4 regions of the Streptomyces sp. WZ-12 genome follow, and region 2 is predicted to be linked to each of the others. Evidence: riboswitches for the same ligand, from Rfam matches in the RefSeq annotation. Region 2 holds a riboswitch; each other region holds the start of a gene.
What was found. A riboswitch is a leader RNA that binds a small molecule or an ion and turns the genes downstream of it on or off. The one in region 2 is predicted to bind magnesium.
Positions count from the first base shown of each region.

Region 1: another riboswitch for magnesium. It lies ahead of PV796_RS37085 (hypothetical protein); the one in region 2 lies ahead of PV796_RS39380 (NRAMP family divalent metal transporter).
Region 3: another riboswitch for magnesium. It lies ahead of PV796_RS37705 (NRAMP family divalent metal transporter); the one in region 2 lies ahead of PV796_RS39380 (NRAMP family divalent metal transporter).
Region 4: another riboswitch for magnesium. It lies ahead of PV796_RS07025 (NRAMP family divalent metal transporter); the one in region 2 lies ahead of PV796_RS39380 (NRAMP family divalent metal transporter).

Region 1 is NZ_CP118574.1:8,452,534-8,457,317, reverse strand. Features, by position in the region: gene PV796_RS37095 (cation-translocating P-type ATPase) at 1-1,855, opposite strand, end outside; gene PV796_RS37090 (hypothetical protein) at 1,959-2,420, opposite strand; M-box (ykoK) riboswitch at 2,566-2,744, shown strand; gene PV796_RS37085 (hypothetical protein) at 3,000-3,275, shown strand; gene PV796_RS37080 (MFS transporter) at 3,916-4,784, shown strand, end outside.
Region 2 is NZ_CP118574.1:8,961,966-8,966,749, reverse strand. Features, by position in the region: gene PV796_RS39390 (ArsR/SmtB family transcription factor) at 1-80, shown strand, start outside; gene PV796_RS39385 (hypothetical protein) at 152-487, opposite strand; gene PV796_RS39380 (NRAMP family divalent metal transporter) at 593-2,242, opposite strand; M-box (ykoK) riboswitch at 2,551-2,724, opposite strand; gene PV796_RS39375 (bifunctional acetate--CoA ligase family protein/GNAT family N-acetyltransferase) at 3,116-4,784, opposite strand, start outside.
Region 3 is NZ_CP118574.1:8,603,645-8,608,428, forward strand. Features, by position in the region: gene PV796_RS37700 (bifunctional nitrate reductase/sulfite reductase flavoprotein subunit alpha) at 1-1,207, opposite strand, end outside; gene PV796_RS37705 (NRAMP family divalent metal transporter) at 1,550-3,184, opposite strand; M-box (ykoK) riboswitch at 3,649-3,826, opposite strand; gene PV796_RS37710 (hypothetical protein) at 4,077-4,460, opposite strand.
Region 4 is NZ_CP118574.1:1,644,175-1,648,958, forward strand. Features, by position in the region: gene PV796_RS07020 (hypothetical protein) at 120-899, opposite strand; M-box (ykoK) riboswitch at 1,055-1,225, shown strand; gene PV796_RS07025 (NRAMP family divalent metal transporter) at 1,522-3,189, shown strand; gene PV796_RS07030 (MgtC/SapB family protein) at 3,250-3,984, shown strand; gene PV796_RS07035 (TetR/AcrR family transcriptional regulator) at 4,201-4,784, shown strand, end outside.

The sequences.
Region 1 (4,784 bases), 510 kb from region 2:
TGCGTCGGGCGGGCGAGCCTCCCGTGACCACCAAGAGCCCGGACAGCGCCGTCCCGGACTGAGCGAGGACCGTGGAACGACGGCTGACGGAGCGCGCGGCAGAGGTGGCTGCCAGCAGCCGCCGCACTCCCTCCAGACCGTTCAGCGCCAGGACATCGGCATCCCAGACCACCGTGCTGCGCCCATCGGTGACGGACACGGCGAGATCACCGGCCAGCAGCCCCGCGAGCACCTTGTGGCTCCCGGCGTCCTCGTGGTCGATGCGCGTGACGGTCACCACCACTTTGCCGTCGTCCTGCAGCCCGCGCACGACCTCGGCCAACGGCCGTTCGGGGGCGACGACCGTGTCCGCCAGTGACGCGAAGTCGCCGAGGGAGGGGTCGTCCACCATCACGACGTTCAGGCCGGCCCGGCGGGCGGCGTCCAACACCGACTCGGCTCGCGGGTCGAGCTCCCACCCGACGAGCACGGTGCCGATGTCCTCCCCACCCGTGGAGGCGATCATCAAACCGGTGTCCGCCGGCTCGTTGTCGGAGGCCAAACGGAGGCTCACCGCAGGCCGGTTGGCGCCACCGGCCGCGTCGTCGACGCCGCGCAGCGCCGCGGTCGCGGCGTGCCAGAGCCGGTCGTGGTCCCACGAAGACGTGCCGGGGTCGACGTCGAGGACCGTCCGCCGTGGGCTGCGCAGGGCTCCGGGGTGCAGAACCACGGTGTCCACGAGTTCCAGTCGGCGCAGCCGCTCGACGCTGCGGACCAGCACTCCGCCCTGGGCCAGGGCGCTGCCCACGGCGGCCGTGAAGGCCGTGGGGCCGTAGCGTGCCGCCTTCGGTGATCCGGCCAGGACCGCTTCCGCGGCACCGGCCAGGCTGCGGGTGAACACCAGCGTTGCGGCTGCTCCCACGAGGCTTCCCGTGACCGCGGTGTCGGCGTACTCCTCGCCCGGATTCCGCCGGAGCGGTGGCCGGGACAGCCCGGCCCCGGACAGGCTCGGCCGGTCCGGCAGGCAGAGGCTGTCGTGTGCGGCGTCGAACGCGGCGGCTCGGGCCAGCGCCTCCGCCAACTGCCCCGTCCGCAGCGCCCCGTCCAGCACGAGCGCGGTCGGCGACTGGCCCAGACCGTGCGTGGCGGCGTTGACCGCGGCCAGCACCAGGTCGGTGCCGGTCGTACCGAGCCGGCGGCGCAGCACGTCGCGGACCCGGGAGTCCTCCCGGAGCAGCGTCACCGCCGCGGTGACCAGCCGCGGCGACTTCTGCAACCGCATCACCTGTGTCGTCAACGCCGTGGCGATGCCCGCCGCGTCGCAGGCCAGGACCATCGCCGCAGCACGCACATCGGCGGCGCTCCCCGGGTGCGGAAGGTGTGGTTCCGCCGTCCCGTCGGAGTCTTCCAGTCCGTACCGGGCGGCCAGCTCCGTCGCCCGGCGTTCGACGGTGCCGACCAGGGCCTCGTCGGTCGCCCGCACCACCAGCCGGGACAGCCTGCCGTCCCAATAGGCAAGGAGGACATCGGGATGCTCCAGCAAGGCGGCGGCCACCTTCTCCGCAGCCTCCTCCAGGGGCGCAGTATCGGCGGCCCCGGGGTGCGGACGCAGGGGCAGTTGCAGACGGCTGCCGGCCCGCCAGCAACCGTCCGCAGGGGCAAGCGCGTTGCGGGCTACCCGGGCCATGCGCACGGCCGTCGCCGACGCCTCGGCCGCGGCGCTCGCCGCGGTGCGCACGCCGGTGGAGGAGAGTTCGGCAGCGCCTCGCCGGAGCGCGTCGGCCGGGGAAGCGAGATGCGTGACGACCCGGGCCGGAACGGCGAGCGCCACACCGAGGCCGGCCGCAGGCAGGCCGGTCAGTAATCGCAGAACCACTGTCCTACTTTCGCGAGAGAGCCACACCGGTCGGGACCGCGGTGCGGGGAGAAAGAGCCATGCCCGGGACGGCCGGGCGGCCGACGGATTGGTGGCGGGCGGGTCAGCCGGCCGCCTGCCTCGACGGCGTTTCGGCGTCGATCGGCACCGCGCCGTCGCGCCGGCCGTGCGCCTGCGGCGATCGCGACTTCCGCGCGCCCTTCGCCCGCTTGTCGGCAGTGGCAGGGGCCGTTGCCGACCGCTGCTGTGCACCGGTCGGCACGGCGTCTGCCCCGTCGCTCTTACCGGGGTTCTGCTGAGTCAGCCACACGACCGCGGCGCCTGCGGCCGCCACCGGCCACTCGACCAAGCCCACCGCACCCAGGATGCCGACACCGGCATACACCGCGACCCGACGCGTCGCGGGAGACACCGAACCGACCACCTCCAAGGCCCCGTCCAAGGCCCCTTTCGCCAGGGAGGCACCGGGGACGTGGTTCACCACCGCCTGTACCGCCCCCATGGGGCCCGAGCGCTCCACCGGGCGCGACGAGGACGGGGGAGGTAAATGGGCGCTCTCGCTCACAAGATCTCCTGTTTCCGGTACGAACACGTCACCAACTCGCCGTGTTCCCTTGGCGTTTACCTACGTCGCCTACGGTCTCCGTAAACGTGCCTTGACGCTGTCCGTGCTTGACAGTGTCCGTGCGCGTTCGTGATTCTCGACATGTGCAGCACCTCGTTAGGTGAGGCGTCTGCGCGGACACAGGCCGCTGACCCCGAACGTCGAGAGACGCCCCGGGTCAGGACAGCTCGCCCCGGATTAAGGGGTGCGCCCAAGCGGCTGCCCGGCCAACGTCGGCCGGGAATACGCCGCGCAGTGCTGAAGCTGTGACGAGAGAGGTGCCTACCCGCGTCGCGGAGGCTCCTCGGCCCATGTCCGGCACCCACGGGTGCCCAGGCCGCGAGGAGGTGAGGGGCTTGAGTCCCTGGCATAGTCCGGACCCCGTTTTTCCCAGGCCGACCCGCCCGTCACCGCCCGGCCGCCGCTGACGCCGCTCACCCCCCTCCACACGCCGCCCCTGCCCGCGAGGCGCTGAGGCACGGCGCGTGGTTGCTTCCTGCCGGTGTGCGCGGCCGGGCCCGTTCCCCCTCGGAGCCTGCTGTGCGCATTCACCTGACATGGCCCAACCTGGCCGCTACCGGCCTCACCCTCGCCGTACCCGACATCACCCCCGACGCGCTACGCCCCCTGCTGCGGCGGGCGTTGGCCCATGCCGGGCCCGTCGTGTCCAGTGCCGCCGACGCGGCGGGTGCGGGCCCCCTCGCCCGTCTGATGCTCCCGCTCGCCGTCTGCGTGGTGCAGCAGGCGCTCGCAGGCCCCGCGCACACTCCGGAACGCGCCCCCGGTGGCGGCTCACCCCAGGGGGCACAGTCTTAACCCCCGCACCTTCGCCAACCCCACTCCCCCGATCTCGTGCACCCTCCAGCAGCTCCTGGCGTTGTTCAGGCGAACCATGCGCCCGCGTAAGGGCGTTGACGCGGGGACAGTGCCGCGCCAACACCGATGCTCCGACGATCGGTCGCCCGGAGTCCCCACGGCAGACCGCATGGCGCGATGTCGGCCCAACTTCCCGCTGAGGCCGGCGCGTAGAAACACTAAAGATGCGCCGCCGTATACCCCGACGGCGTCAACTTAACCAATTCTTCTCGCCGTTCCGACGCACGTAGCGACTGCCGGAGTCGCGGCCGCATGCGCCTTCACATCAAATCGCGGCCCCACAGCGGCGATTCATCGAACACGCAACGCAAAGGCCGGAGCCCACCCACATCACAACAGAGCAAAAAGTAAGACAACCCTCCGATGACTTTCAGAGAATGGCGCGGAGCGCCGCCTTGCGCCCCATGTCGCACACACCGTGCCGGGCCGCACACGCCGTGTCGAAGCGTCCCCAACGGCGCTCCCGCAAGCGAGGTTTGAGGAGTAATTTGTGCCGGCTGAACACGCCGATCATGCCGATACCGAAGCCGCGAGCCGAAACTCGCTGAAAGTTGAAGAAATAACCGTCACCAACCCTGATGTGACGAGAAGGGCGATTGGCGCAGCGGCGATCGGAAACGTCACCGAGTGGTTCGACTTCGGTGTCTTCGCCAACCTGACCCCCGTGCTCACCGCGGTCTTCTTCACCGGCGCGGGTCAGACCATCGGCACGATCGGCACCCTCGGCCTGTTCGCCGTCGCCTTCCTGGTGCGCCCGATCGGCGGCATGTTCTTCGGCCCGCTCGGCGACCGCATCGGCCGCACCAAGGTCCTCTCCATCACCGTCATCATGATGGCCATCGGCACCTTCGCCATCGCCTTCATCCCCGGTTACGAGACCATGGGACCGGCCGCTCCCCTGCTGATGTTGCTCGCGCGGCTGATCCAGGGATTCTCCACCGGTGGTGAGTACGGCGGGGCGATGACCTTCATCGCCGAATACGCCCCCGACAAGAAGCGCGGATTCCTGGGCAGTTGGCTGGAGTTCGGCACCCTGACCGGCTATCTGTTCGGTGGAGTGGCCGGCCTGGTCATCCAACTGCCCGGCGTGATGTCCCACGAGGCCCTGCTCTCCTGGGGTTGGCGCATACCGTTCCTCATCTCCGGCCCCATCGGCGTCATCGGTCTCTACCTCCGCCTGAAATTGGAGGACACTCCGGCCTTCCAGGCGGTGGTCGCGGAGACCAAGGGCCGCGAGGGCAACCAGACCCTGAAGGAGATCCGCAGGATCTTCACCAACTACTGGCGGCCGATGCTGGTCTGTATGGGCCTGGTGCTGGTCTTCAACGTGGTCAACTACATGCTCACCACGTACATGTTGGAGTACATCGCCAAGTTCGCCCCCTCGGTGAGCGCCACCTGGGCACAGATCCTGGAGATCTCCGTCCTGGCCTTGGGCATGGTGCTCAT
Region 2 (4,784 bases):
CCCGGCACCTGGCGGCCCGTCCGGCACCGACGGGGCCGGTCGGCGCGGTTGAGCACGCGGCGGAACGACAACACGCGTAGATACGGCAGCGAGGCGGTCGGCGACGCGGGGGCGGAGAGCCCGCGTCGCCGACCGCCTCGCTGTGTCGGCCCTATCTGCCCGGGGGTGTGGTGGCGGCGGCGGTGATGCGCTCGGCCGCGGATAGCGGCAGGTCGGCGTAGTGGGCGAGCCAGTGGGCGTCGTGGCCTTGCTGGGCGAGGAGGTAGGCAAGGTGGATGCGCGGTTCGTACCTGGCGCACGGCCCCGTGGGGCTGGGGCAGGTGTTGGGGCTGTCGAGCAGGTAGTCCCGCTCGGTGCCGTCGTGCAGGGTCAACTGGAGGTGTGGGCAAGAGTGGTGGGTGGTGTGCGGGGCGGGTCGGTCGTCGGTGGCGTGGTGCCGCCGGCGGGCCGGTGCGGTGAGCTTGGTGAGGTGCGGGAGAAGGCGCATGAGGGCCTCCCTCCTCCGTGAGGGGGCGGTGGGGGGTGGCGGCGGGTGGGGAGGGGTCCCGCCGCCACCCCGGTCGGGGGATGGTCAAGCGCCGGCGCGGGTGGGTCAGTTGCCGAGGGCGACCTGCACGATCTTGATGACGACGAGGACCATCGCGATCAGCAGGTAGGTGCGCAGGGCGCCCATGCCCAGCTTGCGGCCGGTGGACATGGCGGGTCGGGTCAGCGTGACGAGCGGCGGCATGCGCCATGACTCGCGGCCGGTGCGGTCGATCGGGTCTTCCTTGGTGGCGGTGCGCCGGCGGGTGAAGGCGTAGCCGGCGGCCAGTACCCCGGCGACGCCGCAGCCGGCCATGATGTCGAGGATCATGCTCGCGCTGATGTCGGGGAAGAGCACCGAGGCGGTCAGGATGATCGACAGTGACACCAGGACGCCGACGACCGCCGCGGTGAAGGCGTTGGTCTTGGGCCCGTTCACCCATGGTCCGAGGACCTGCTTGTCGTTGCAGAGCAGCAGCAGGAAGACCGTGGCGGAGGGCAGGAGCACGCCGGCGAGGGTCTGCACGCCCTGGGTGAGCAGGCCGAGCGGGGAGCCGGGGATCAGCACGATGGTGGCGGCCGCGGCGACCAGGCCGGCGTAGACGGCGTAGAAGCCCTTGGCTCCCTTGATGCCCCGGTGCAGGGAGTGCTTCATCCCGAACACGTCGCCGATCGCGTAGGCGGTGGACAGGGAGACGGCGAAGGCGCCGATGATCGCCGCGTCCAGCAGGGCGATGGCGAAGAGGACGCCTGCCACCTTTCCGGCCTTGGCCTCGATGCCGGTGATCAGGCCCGCGGTGTCGGTGAAGTTGCCGAAGCCCTTGGTGCCGGCGAAGGCGGCGGCGACCAGGCCCATCATGGCGGCGGCGCCGATGATCACGATGGCGATGCCGATCCACAGGTCGGCCTTCTCGTACTTCATGAAGCGCGGGGTGATGCGCTTGTCGATGACGTAGGACTGCTGGAAGAACAACTGCCAGGGCGCCACCGTAGTGCCCACGATGCCGATGATCAGCAGCATGACCGTGGCCAACTCGCCGCTGCCGCCGGGGATGACGGGGACGACGAAGCCGTGCGCCATCTGCGACGCCTTGGGGTGGAGCATGAAGTAGAGCGGGACCAGGAGCAGCGACCCGATGCACAGCGCGACGGCGATCCGCTCGAAGCGACGGAAGGAACCGGTGAACGCGGACGCGATGATGATCGCGGCGGCCAGGATCACCGAGCCGGTCTTGGGCAGGCCCAGGTAGTCGGCGGCCATGGTGATGCCGATGAACTCCGTGACCAGCGTCAGCGCGTTGAGCAGGAACAGGTCGATGACGGAGAACGCGCCCCAGAACTTGCCGAACCGCTCCAGGATCAGGCGCGCGTGCCCGACCCCGGTGACGGCGCCGAGTCGGAGCACCATCTCCTGGTTGACGTACAGGACGGGAACGAGCAGCAGCAGGGTCCACAGCAGGCTGGTGCCGTAGTTCTGGCCGGCCTGGCCGTAGGTGGCGAAGGCGCCGGCATCGTTGTCGCCGACCATCACGATCAGGCCGGGGCCGACGATCGCGAGCAGCGTCTTGAATTTGGCGGAGAGCCCCAGGCGCGGGGCGGTGTCGTCGACCCTGATGGTGCCAAGCGCACCGCGGATGTCTCCGATGTGGGCGTCGTCGAGCACCGCGCTGGACTGCGGCGGAGTCGATGGCGTGGCGGTGGTGGTCAGGTTGGTCATGAAAGCCTCCCGTCCCCCAACGGGGGAGGTTTGGGGCACGCAGCGGCGATCCCCCTGCGAACGCGCAGCACAGCGCCCCGGCACGGCCGGTGGCCGCACGGGTGCGTGGGGGGAGGGTGCTCTCGCGCAGGAGGTTGTTACTGCGTACCGGAGGTCGAAGAAGACATCGGAGATGACATACGCATATGGGGCCGACTGTGGCCCGGACTACTGCAATGGCCGTCCATGGTGTCTCTCGCCTCCTTCCGGCCGGGGCGCACGCGGGCGCCAAACGGACACGGCAAAGAGCGGACCAGTCCACGATGACTGGCTCACCCCAACTCGTCAGAGCTTTGGCACTCCACGGCGTAATCCCCGTACAGGGGAAGCCACTTGGGGTCACCCCTTAGGTCGGGGAGACCTGTCCTGAACCTGGGCGTCTCTCGACGTCGTGGGGTCAGTGGCCTGTGTCCGCGAAGACGCCTCACCGAACGAGGTGCCTCGATTCCTTCTCTTCGAACGGCTGAAATCCTACCCTCGTACTTGCGTGGGTACGCAAGTCTTTGACTCAACCTTGACCGGTGCCCGCACGGCGGGGCGGCCCCCACGGTGCCGTGCCTGGGAATTGCGGTGGGACGGGCGCGCGTGCATGGGCCGCCTGGCCGGCAGTGCGCGGCTCAACTCCTCCCATCAGAAGCCGGTCGCCGCACGACAGCCGGTGCCTATCGGGCTCGATCGAGGTCCAAGGGCGAACTCGGCCGCCCAGCGCGCCCATTCGACCCGGCGGCCACGCTCCGCCCAGCTGCCCGCGCAGCTCACCCGCACACCCCTTCCGCCAGTCAACGCGTCAACTCCCCTCCCCGCGAGGCGCGTTCAAAGACTCACCGTCCGCCTTCACGGGAGGCGGCGTAGATAGGGGTCGGTCGACCGGCGCGGCAGGAGGCGGACGCGTGCGTCGACGACGGTGCAGCCGTCGGGGCGGGCGATCACCGGGTTGCACTCGACCTCGGCCAGTTCGGGGAGGTCGCCGGCCATCTGGGAGAGGCGGACCAACAGGTCCTTGAGGGGGGCCGGATCGGCCGGTGGGGCGCCGCGGTGGCCGAAGAGGAGCGGAGCGCAGCGGGGCGTGGTGAGCAGGTCATGGACGTCGGTGTCGGCGAGCGGGGCGAGGCGGGCGGCGTGGTCGGCGAGCAGTTCGCTGGTGGTGCCGCCGGGGCCGAAGACGACCAGGGCGCCGAAGACCTCGTCCTGGACGACGCCGGCGAGGAGTTCGGCGCCGCGTTCCGCCATCGGTTGGACCAGTGCGCCGGTCATCGCCGTGCCGAGGCGGGCGGCCAGATCACGGAAGGCGGTCCGCACGGCGTGCCGGCCGCGCAGGTCGAGGAACCCGCCGCCCCGCTCGGCCTCGTGGACGAGGTCGGGTCCCTGGGCCTTGAGGGCCACCGTGCCGGAGCGGCTGGCCAGTCGGGCGGCGGCGTCGACGGCCGCCTCCTCGGTGGTGACGTATGCCTGGGGAAGGCGGGGGATGCCGTAGCAGTCCAGGAGGCGGGCGGTCCGGCGGGCGTCCAGCCAGCCGCCGGTCGGGGCCTCGGCGAGGAATGCGGCGACCAGTGCGCGGGCCCCGGTGGCGTCGGCGCCGACCGGTTCCACGGGGCGCCCCGGCGGTCGGGCCAACCACTGGGCGCGCGCCACGGCATGGCGTAGCGCGCGGGCCGCCGACTGTGCGTCGCCGTACGAGGGGACGGCCCGCCCGTCGTCCGCGTGCAGCAGTCGGACGCGTTCGGGCTGGTCGGGCCGGACGGCGAGGATCGGGCAGCGGCCGCCAGCGGGCATGAGGGCGGAGGGGGTGAGTGCGGTGTTCGGGTCGGTGCCCACCCCAGTGGTCAGGGCCGTGGGGACCAGCGCGACCAGGATGGCGTCGACCGCTCCGGAGGCGGCGAGGCGGTCCAGGCATCGGCGCAGCACCTCCGCGGTGACGGCCGGCGTGGCGTCGATCGGGTTTGCGGCGGTGGCGCCTTCCGGGAGCGCGTCGAGCAGTTCCTCCGTGAGGGCCAACGCCAGTTCCGGCACGGCGAGTTCGGCGTCGGTGCAGGCGTCGGCGGCCAGTACGCCGATCCCGGCCTCGTTGGAGAGCACGGCGATGCGCGGGCCGTTGGGCAGGGGTTGGGAGTGCAACAGGGCCGCGGTGTCGAGGAGTTCGCCGAGGGTGTCGGTGGCGGTGATGCCGGCCTGTCGGAACAGGGCGCGCCGGGTCATGGTCGGGACGGCCGCGGCCGCGGTGTGCGAGGCGGCGGCCCGGCGTCCGGCCGCCGAACGTCCCGTGTCGACGGTGAGCACCGGCATCCGCCGGGTGACCCGCCGCGCGGTACGGGAGAAGGCGCGGGGGTTGCCGAACGACTCCAGGTGCAGCAGGGCCAGTTCGGTCCGGCCGTCGCACTCCCACCACTGGAGGAGGTCGTTGCCGCTGACGTCCCGCTTGTCGCCGAGCGAGACGAAGCTGGAGACGCCGATGCCCAGGCGGGAGAGTCCGCCCAGGAGGGCGATGCCGACGCCGCCCGACTGG
Region 3 (4,784 bases), 360 kb from region 2:
CGGCCAACCGCTCGAACATCTCGACCGTGCCGCGCCCGACCTCGGTACGCAGCGTGCCCTCGGGGATGTTCCACAGGTTCTCGATGAACGCGCGCTCGGAGTCGACCAGTACGGAGCGCTGCCCGGGCAGGCCCGGTCCCATGTAGCCCATCTCGCGTCCGCCCATGGCGTTGGGCTGGCCGGTCAGCGAGAAGGGGCCGGACCCCGGGCGGCAGATGGCACCGGTGGCGAGGTGCAGGTTGACCAGGGCATTGGTGTTCCAGGTGCCGTGGGTGGACTGGTTCAGGCCCATGGTCCAGCAGCTCATCCACTCGCCGGCCTCGCCGATCCATTGCGCGGCCCGGCGGATGTCGCTTTCGGGGATGCCGGTGATCTCCGCGACCTTCTCGGGCGGATAGTCCGCGAGGAAGACGGGCATCTCCTCCCAGCCCTCGGTGAACTCGGTGATGAACTCCTCGTCGGTGTGGCCGTTCGCCACCAGCAGGTGCAGCAGGCCGTTGAGCAGGGCCAGGTCCGTGCCGGGCCTGATCTGGAGGAAGAGGTCGGCCGTGTCGGCGGTGGCGTTGCGGCGCGGGTCGACGACGATCAGCTTGGCGCCCGCCGACTTCACCCGGTCCATCATCCGCAGGAACAGGATCGGGTGGCAGTCGGCCATGTTGGCGCCGATGACGAAGAACGCGTCCGCGCGGTCGAAGTCCCGGTAGGAACCGGGTGGGCCGTCCGCGCCCAGCGACAGCTTGTAGCCGGTTCCGGCGGAGGCCATGCACAGCCGGGAGTTGGACTCGATCTGGTTGGTGCGCACAAAGCCCTTGGCCAGCTTGTTCGCCAAGTACTGCGCCTCCAGGGACATCTGCCCGGAGACGTAGAAGGACAAGGCGTCCGGCCCGTGCGCGTCGAGGATCGTCCGCAGCCGGCCCGCGACCGACTCGATGGCCTCGTCCACGTCCGTCTCAACGGGCTCGGCGCCGCGCTCGGCACGCACCAGCGCCTTCGCCGCCCGCCCCGGAGCGGCCATCACGTCCGCGCTGGTCGCCCCCTTGGTGCACAGCCGGCCGGAATTGGCGGGGTGCGCCTTGTCCCCGGACACCTTCGCCCCACGGAGCCGACCGTCGGCAGGGTCCCGCGCCACGTCCAGAACGATCCCGCAGCCCACCCCGCAGTACGAACAGACCGTACGGACGCTGCCGTCCTTCGCGCCAGTTGCCACCAAAACTCCACTCCGCGGCGTGTCCACTCCCTTGAGCCGGACTGCCCCCGTCAGCGGCAGCAGCCCAGAGACAGCAGCTTAGGAAGATCGAATTTCGATTCCGTCACGAGCCGCGAGTGCCTGGCGTTACACCCGGCGCACACCGCACCACGGGCACGCGTGAGATGCCCACGCCGCCCCTACCGACACTCGACGCAGCGCCGTGCGGACGAACTGCGGCGGGACCGCCACCGGGACGGGACGGCCGTCCAGGCACAGTGCACTTCCGGTGACACGTTGTCGTGCCAGAGGGATGCGTGGGGCGGCCGTTTGCCGCCCCACGAAGTGGCTGCGGGCCGACGGTCAGTGTCCTGCGGCCAGTTGGGCAATTTTGACGATGACCAAGCCGACCGCAATGACCAGGTAACCGCGCAGCGTGAGCAGCCCGGCTCGGCGCAGGGGGGAGAACTTCGGCTTCTCCAGGGCGGAGAGTGCGGGGGTGCGCCACGCCTTGCGGTCGGCCTCCAGCAACGCCTTGCGGTCTGCCTTGCTCAGGGGTTCGGGTACGGCTGGATCATCCTGGTCCATGGCGTGTAGCCAAGCGGCCACGCGCGCGGCGGCGACGTTCGCCGCATGCCGCGACCGCAGGGCAACGAAGGTCCCGCCGACAGCGCCGACGGCCGCGCCGGCAGCGAGACCGACCTCCCATTGCGTTGTGGTCAGGTTCGGAAAGAAGGTGGCCGCGGTCAGTGCCAGTGAGAGCAGCACCAGCGTCCAGACGATCAGGCCCGCGACGATGTTCTGCTTGGCGGTGTTCACCCACGGGCCCAGCACCGGCCGGTCGTTGCACAACAGGACGAGGAAGACGGTTGCCGAAGGGAGCAGGACCCCCGCCAGTGCCTGGACGCCCTGGGTGATCAGGCCCTGGACCTGGTCGTTCGCCGCGAGTGTGACCGTGGCGGAGATGCCGATCAGGAGGGCGTAACCGACGTAGAACAAGGGAGCCTCGGACATCTTCCAGTGCAGCGAGTGCCGCTTTTTGAAGGTGTCCCCGAAGGTGTAGGCGGTGGCCAGTCCCACGGCGTTGGCGCCGATGAGGGCGGTGTCCAGCAGGAGGATCGCGAACAGCGCCCCCAGGGCCGAACTTCCGTGTTCCCGCAGCCCGTTCGCCACACCACCGGCGTCGCTGAACTGACCGAACAGGTCCGTGCCGTGGAAGACGAAGGCCGCGGTCGCCATGATCGCCGCACCGCCGGCCATGACGACAGCGATGCCGATCCACAGGTCCGCGCGCTCGTAACGGATCCAACGCGGCGTGATCCGCTTGTCCACCACGTTCGACTGCTGGAAGAACAGCTGCCACGGGGCGACGGTGGTACCGACGATGGCGACGATCACGAGCAGCAGCGTGGAGTCGAGCCCGCCGGGGAACTGCGGGATCAAACCCTGAGCGGCCGTGCCGACCTTCGGATGAGCCAGCAGCGCCATGGGGAACATCACCACGTTCACCGCGATCAGCAGGAACAAGAACCGCTCCCAGCGCCGGAAGGACCCCCCGGCCACCACGGCGAACAGCAGCACGGCAGCCATCGGGACGGCCACGTACGCGGGTATCCCGAAGTAGCTCAGTGCCTGGGAGACGCCGGTGAACTCGGTCACGATCGTCAGCGCGTTGACCAGGAACAGATCACCGACGCTGAAGGCACCCCAGAACGTGCCGAACCGTTCGAAGATCAGCCGGGCGTGCCCGACACCGGAGACCGCTCCGAGACGGACCACCATCTCCTGGTTGACGTAGAGCACCGGGATCAGCAAAGCCAGGGTCCACAGCAGCTTCATGCCGTAGTTCTGGCCTGCCTGAGCGTACGTCGACACGCCGCCGGCGTCGTTGTCCCCGACCATCACGATCAGTCCGGGCCCCATGATCACCAGTAGCGCGCGGATGCGCTGCCCCCACGACCGCCGCCGACCGCTGTCCCCTTGGCGGATGGTTCCCAACGCACCGACGATGTCCCCGACATGCGCGGGATCCTGCACCGCCGTGCCAACAAGGGCACGGCTCCCTTCCTGACGGGGATCTTGATCGGGAGTCTGCCGAGTGATGCCAAAAGCCATGTATCTGCCTCCCTGAACCGTACGCCCACAGGCGGGAGCACCCGCGTACGGGCGTGGCGAAAAACGGCTCCATGGCGAGCCGTTGAAGAGCGATGAAGAGCCAACGGGCGGACGTCTGGCGGCGCCGCTGGAACGAAAGCGAGCCGCCGCGCGGCATCCCGTTGACCGTGGAATGCGCGGCACGCCTCACGCGCGGTCACAGCGCGAGGGAATGACTCAGGCGTCTACCTTCACGAGGCCAGGCTGCATGTGAGGCCGCGTATGTCCATCAGGAACCATCCTGACCACCTCCAATATTGGATGCGTCGTTACGCTCACGACAGGGAAGCCTTCCTGCCTGCGCCGGACAGACACCCTCCACGTAAGAGCTTCGACACTGCACGGCGTATCCCCACCCGGACGGGCGGGAAGCCACTTGGGGTCACCCCTTAAGCCGAGGAGACCTGTCCTGATCCTGGGCGTCTCTCGACGTCGTCGGGTCAGTGGCCTGTATCCGTGCAGACGCCTCACCGAACGAGGTGCCCGTTTCCAGCCACCGGAACGCTACCCCACTTGCGTCACCGCGCAAATGAACACCGCTTCAACAACCCCCCAAGAAATCAACGCAGTTGAGGAAAAGTCCCATGCCTGCGGACGGTCTGACCCCGCGCGAGCCGCCTGCACGGAAGCCTGCTCCGACGTCGAAAGTGGCGTGCGTGGCCCGGGTGGCCGATCAGCAAAGGCCGAGGGGCTGCTACGAAGTCCGCGCAGCGGCGCTCGCTCGGGTTGTCCCCGCTCAGGCCGTTCCCTGGGAGGGTTTCTCGTCGTCCGGACCGGGTGGCCGGGGAGGGGCCGAGGGGGTGTTCTTGGTGTGCAGGTGCCAGCGCACGTTGCGTACACCGGGCTCGCGGGTCAGGTGGACGACGAGCCGTTCCAGCGCGGCGGTGGCGGAGGCGTCCGGGGTGAGGGCGACTTGCGCGAGCACGCTGACTCTGCCGTCCGGCCTGACGGTGCACCGACTGTCCACTCGCACGTCGGTGCCTGTGAACATGTGCGAGAACAGGGTGAGCGTCTTGTTCATCGCGTGCCCGTCGCACACGGCCTGGAGGGCGCAATGCACCGTCAGGGGGCGTGCGGGGTCCTTGAGGCGCCGGAAGCCTGGACGGGGTAGAAGGTGCATGGGCGCATCCTGGAAGAGTCAGTCAACGGCGAGGGAAATGACGCCAGTTGATGAGCCGTGAAGGAACGAAGGGCGAGGCGGGCCGGACTGTTGCGAAGCGAGGGCCGTCCAGCGGTCAATGTTCGTGCAGGAGCCTCGCCAGTGAGGTGCCTGCTGATGCCTGAGCGTAGTGCCATGATTGCACCTGGGCGCAAGTGTTGCCCCAACCTTGGCTCGATGGCACCCCCAACTCCTGCCAGCGGTAAGCCCCTTGCGCCAGTAGGTCGGAGCGCCCCAGCGGTGAAAAGCCTGCGTCCCCGCCACCGCGTACTGCTGTACTGCGGC
Region 4 (4,784 bases), 7.3 Mb from region 2:
TGTTCATCGTCTTCTCACGGCGGTCTCATCACCCCGTCATGACGTCGCCATACCCTCGCAACGCGACCTTCACACACCGGGCCGCAGCCTTTTCGCCGCCAACGACGCCTGACGGCACGTCACTTGAGGATGTTCACCGCGCGGGCCACCACGAGCACGACGGTCAGCAGCGAGACCGCCGACTGCAACAGCATCAGCAGCTTCGCCCAACGGGTCAGCGGCATCACGTCGGTCGGGCTGAACGCGGTGGCGTTGGTGAAGGACAGGTACAGGTAGTCGGCGAACTGCGGCTCCCAGTGCTCCGGGGCCAGCGCCGGCGTCGCCATCTGCGGGAAGAGGAAGTCGGGGTAGCGGCGCACCGCATGGACCCGGGCGACCGGTCCGCCGCGGTCCCACTCCCAGTACCAGAGCGCGAAGGCGAGGACGTTGGTGACCCAGATGGCGCCGCCGGTGGCCAGCAGCGCCGCGGCGTCCTCGCCCTCCGTGCCGCGCACCAGGCCGATCACCAGGTGCACCGCGGACCAGCCGTTCGCCGCGCTGATCAACGCGATCAACGCCAGCCCCGCCCACCGGTAGAGCCGGGAGGCCCGCTCGATGCGGACCGGGTCGGCCGCCACCAGGACGAGCAGCAGCACCGTCTCCAGCCCCGGCAGCAGCCACCCCGGATGGATCGCCAGCCGCGCCGGCAGCCGCCACTGGAGCACCACCGCCACCAGCACCGCCAGCGTCGACGGCCAGCGGGGTTCGCCGCGGGTGACCCGTCGCCAGGCCGGCCGCAGCCGCCGCCCGGCCTCGTCCCACCCCGCCACCGCCGGCGCCAACAGCGCCTCGATGAGGTCCAGTCGCTCGGCCGGGGTGCCGCGGTCGCCCGCCTCGTCGGGCCGGGGGTGCTCGGACATGCGGATCATGCTCACCCGGGAGCCGGGCGGTGTCCAGCGGCTCGGCCGGGGCGGCGGGATCCAAAGGTGGCCGCTTGGTTAAGAGTCGGTCAAAAACTTGCACTTCCGCGCAAGTACCTCCGCCGGCAGGTCTAAGCTCCTAGAGGTTTTGACAGCGGTCACCTCGTTCGGTGAGGCGTCGTCACGGACACAGGCCACTGATCCCACCCGTCGAGAGACGCTCCGGATCAGGACAGGTCTCCCCGGCCCAAGGGGTGACCCCAGGTGGCTGCCCCGCACGGGGCTACGCCGTGACGTGCCAAAGCTCTGACGAGTGGGGGTGAACCAGTCGACGGCGACTGGTCCGCTCCTTACCGGATCGACGACGGCGCACCCAGGCGCCCCGACCGGAAGGAGGCGAGAGACATGGAATGCAGTAGTCCGGGCCATCAACGGCCCCTGCTCCGCCTGCCCTCGCATTCTTCCGGCACGCGGTAACCACCTTCCCTGCGCGGCATCCCGCCGCATCACGCCCCGTACGGCCCGCCGCCGGCACGGGAGGTCGTGCTGCGCGCCCGCGCAGGGAGGATGGCTGCAGCGTGCCCCCAACTCCGCCCCTTCAAGGGGCACTTGGGAGGTAGCCATGACCGAGACCACCATCCGCCCCACGGCCCCCGCCGCGCCCCCGACGGCGCCGCCCACCGCCGTCCTCGACGACGCGCACATCGGCGACATCCGCGGCGCGCTCGGCACCATCCGGCACGACGACACCGCCCCGCGCCGGGGCCTGTCCGCCAAGCTCAAGACCCTGTTGGCGATCGTCGGCCCGGGCCTGATCGTGATGGTCGGCGACAACGACGCCGGCGCCTTCGCCACCTACGGCCAGGCCGGCCAGAACTACGGCACGCATCTGCTGTGGACCCTGCTCCTGTTGGTGCCGGTGCTCTACGTCAACCAGGAGATGGTGCTCCGGCTCGGCGCCGTCACCGGGGTCGGGCACGCCCGGCTCATCCTGGAGCGGTTCGGGAAGTTCTGGGGCGCGTTCTCGGTCATCGACCTCTTCCTGCTCAACGCCCTCACCCTGGTCACGGAGTTCATCGGCATCACGCTGGCCGCCGGCTACCTGGGCCTGCCGAAGGTCGGCGCGGTGGTGCTGGCCGCCGCCGTGATCATCGCCTCCGCCTTCACCGGATCGTTCCGGCGGTTCGAGCGGATCGCCATCGGACTGTGCGCGGCCTCGCTGCTGCTCGTCCCGCTCTACTTCATGGTCCACCCGTCCACCGGTCAGATGGCCCACGACTTCGTCGTCCCCCATCTCCCCGGCGGCGCCGGCCAGTTGTCCACCGTGATGCTGCTGATCATCGGCATCGTCGGCACCACCGTCGCCCCCTGGCAGCTCTTCTTCCAGCAGTCCTACGTCATCGACAAGCGCATCACGCCGCGCTTCATGTCGTACGAGAAGGCCGACCTGTGGATCGGCATCGCCATCGTGGTGATCGGCGGCGCCGCCCTGATGGGGTGCACGGCCGCCGCCTTCGCCGGCACCCACGGCGTCGGCGCGTTCACCGACACCGCCGGCATCGCGCACGGCCTGGCCGCGCACGCCGGCAAACTGGCCGGGGTCCTCTTCGCCATCGCCCTGCTCGACGCCTCGATCATCGGCGCCTTCGCCGTCTCCCTGTCCACCGCCTACGCCATCGGCGATGTCTTCGGCATCAAGCACTCCCTGCACCGCGGCATCGGCGGCGCCAAGGGCTTCTACGCCGTCTACGCCGGGCTGGTCGCCGCGGCCGCCGCGATCGTGCTGATCCCCGGCTCCCCGCTCGGCCTGCTCACCGAGGGCGTGCAGACGCTGGCCGGGGTGCTGCTGCCGTCCGCGTCGGTCTTCCTGCTCCTGCTGTGCAACGACCGCACGGTGCTCGGCCCGTGGGTCAACGGCCGCCGCACCAACGCCTTCACGGCCGCCGTCGTCGGCGTCCTGGTCACCCTCTCGGTCATCCTCACCGCCGCCGTGCTCTTCCCGGACATCGGCGCCTCCGCCATCCTCGGCATCATGGCCGGCTGCGGCGCGGCCGGGGTGCTGGCGCTGGGGTACGCGGAGCTGCGGCGCCGCCGCAAGGGCTGGGCGCGCGGCGGCCGGCCGGTGGACCGCACCGGCCGCGACGACTGGCGGATGCCGCCGCTGGAGACCCTGCCCAAGCCGGTCCTCTCGACCGGCCACAAGGTCGGCCTGACCGCCCTGCGGACCTATCTGCTGGTCGCGATGGTCCTGGTCATCATCAAGGTCGTCGAAGTGGCCCTCGGCCACTGACCGTTCGGCCGCCGTCACCCCTGCCCGCCACACCCCACCAGCCCCAAAGGAGGCGCTGCCATGCACTCCCTGTCCCTCGTCGACTTCGTGATCCGGCTCGCCACCGGCGTGGCCTGCGGAGCGCTCATCGGTGTCGAGCGCCAGTGGCGGGCCCGCATGGCGGGGCTGCGCACCAACGCGCTGGTCGCCGCCGGCGCCACCCTCTTCGTCCTCTACAGCACCGCCGTCGGCGACTCCGGCAGCCCGACCAGGGTCGCCTCGTACGTCGTCTCCGGCATCGGCTTCCTCGGCGGCGGCGTGATCCTCCGCGACGGCGCGGGGGTCCGCGGGCTGAACACCGCCGCCACCCTGTGGTGCTCCGCCGCGGTCGGCGTGCTGGCCGCCTCGGGACGGCTCGAACTCGCCGCCATCGGCACCCTCGCCGTCCTCGGCGTCCACCTCGTCCTGCGCCCGGCCGGCCGGCTGCTGGACCGGGCGCCGGCCTCCGGGTCCGACCCCGACGAGGCGGTGCACGCCACCGTGCACGTGGTCTGCGAGCGCAAGGCCGAGACGCACATCCGCGCCCTGCTGCTCCAGGCGCTCAGCGCCTCCGGCCTGACCCCCATCAGCCTGCGGGCCAGCCGTGACGCCGAGGACACCACCGGCATCCGCGCCACCGCCGCCGTCTCCGGCGACCTCGCCCAGGCCCTGGAACAGGTCATCGCCCGCCTCTCCCTGGAGCCGGACGTCCGCGACCTGCACTGGCACCTCGACGACCCCGAGGTCGCCGCCCCCGCCCCACGCGCCCTGGCCTGACCCGCCGCACCACCACAAAGGGCCGGAACGCCCGCCGCGCAACTGCCAACCACGCAGTGCACAACGGCCGTTCCGGCCCTCAACGCTTCCCGATTCGGACGATCCCCCGCGTCGCCCGAATCAGGCAGCTCAGCCGGCTCCCCCGACCCTACGGGCGGGGGTTCCGACCTGTGCTGAGTATACTGGCTCTCAGCCAGTCAACGCAGGAGTTACAGCATGTCCCCCCGCAGCGCATCGGTCAATGAAGAATTGCGACGGCGCTCCCGCGAGCGTCTGTTGCAGGCGACGGTCGAGCTGGTAGGGGAGCGCGGTTACGACGCGACCACGCTTGGCGACATCGCGCAGCGCGCGGGGGCGGCCCGCGGTCTGATCTCGTACTACTTCCCCGGCAAGCACCAGTTGCTGCAGTCGGCCGTGCACCGGCTGATGCACCGCACCCTCCAGGCCGCGCTGGAGCGCGCACCGCGGCCGACCGGGCCGGCGGCCGGACGGGAGCTGCTGGCCCGGGCCGTCGACGCGATCCTGGGGCTGGCACACGACGAACCGCTGCTGATGCGGACGCACATGGCCGGAATCCTGACCGCCTCGGGCTTCATCCAGTGCCCCGAGCAGCAGCGGCTGGCCCAGTTGCTGCGCGAGACGGTGGTGGCATACGGGTCGGCGGATCCGGACACCGACTACCCGATGCTGCGGGCGTTGTTGATGGGTTCGGTGGTGCCGATGCTGCTCCCGGGGGCGCCGATGCCGCGGGTCCGGCTGCGCGCCGAGCTGTTCCAACGGTACGGACTGGACTGGGAGAT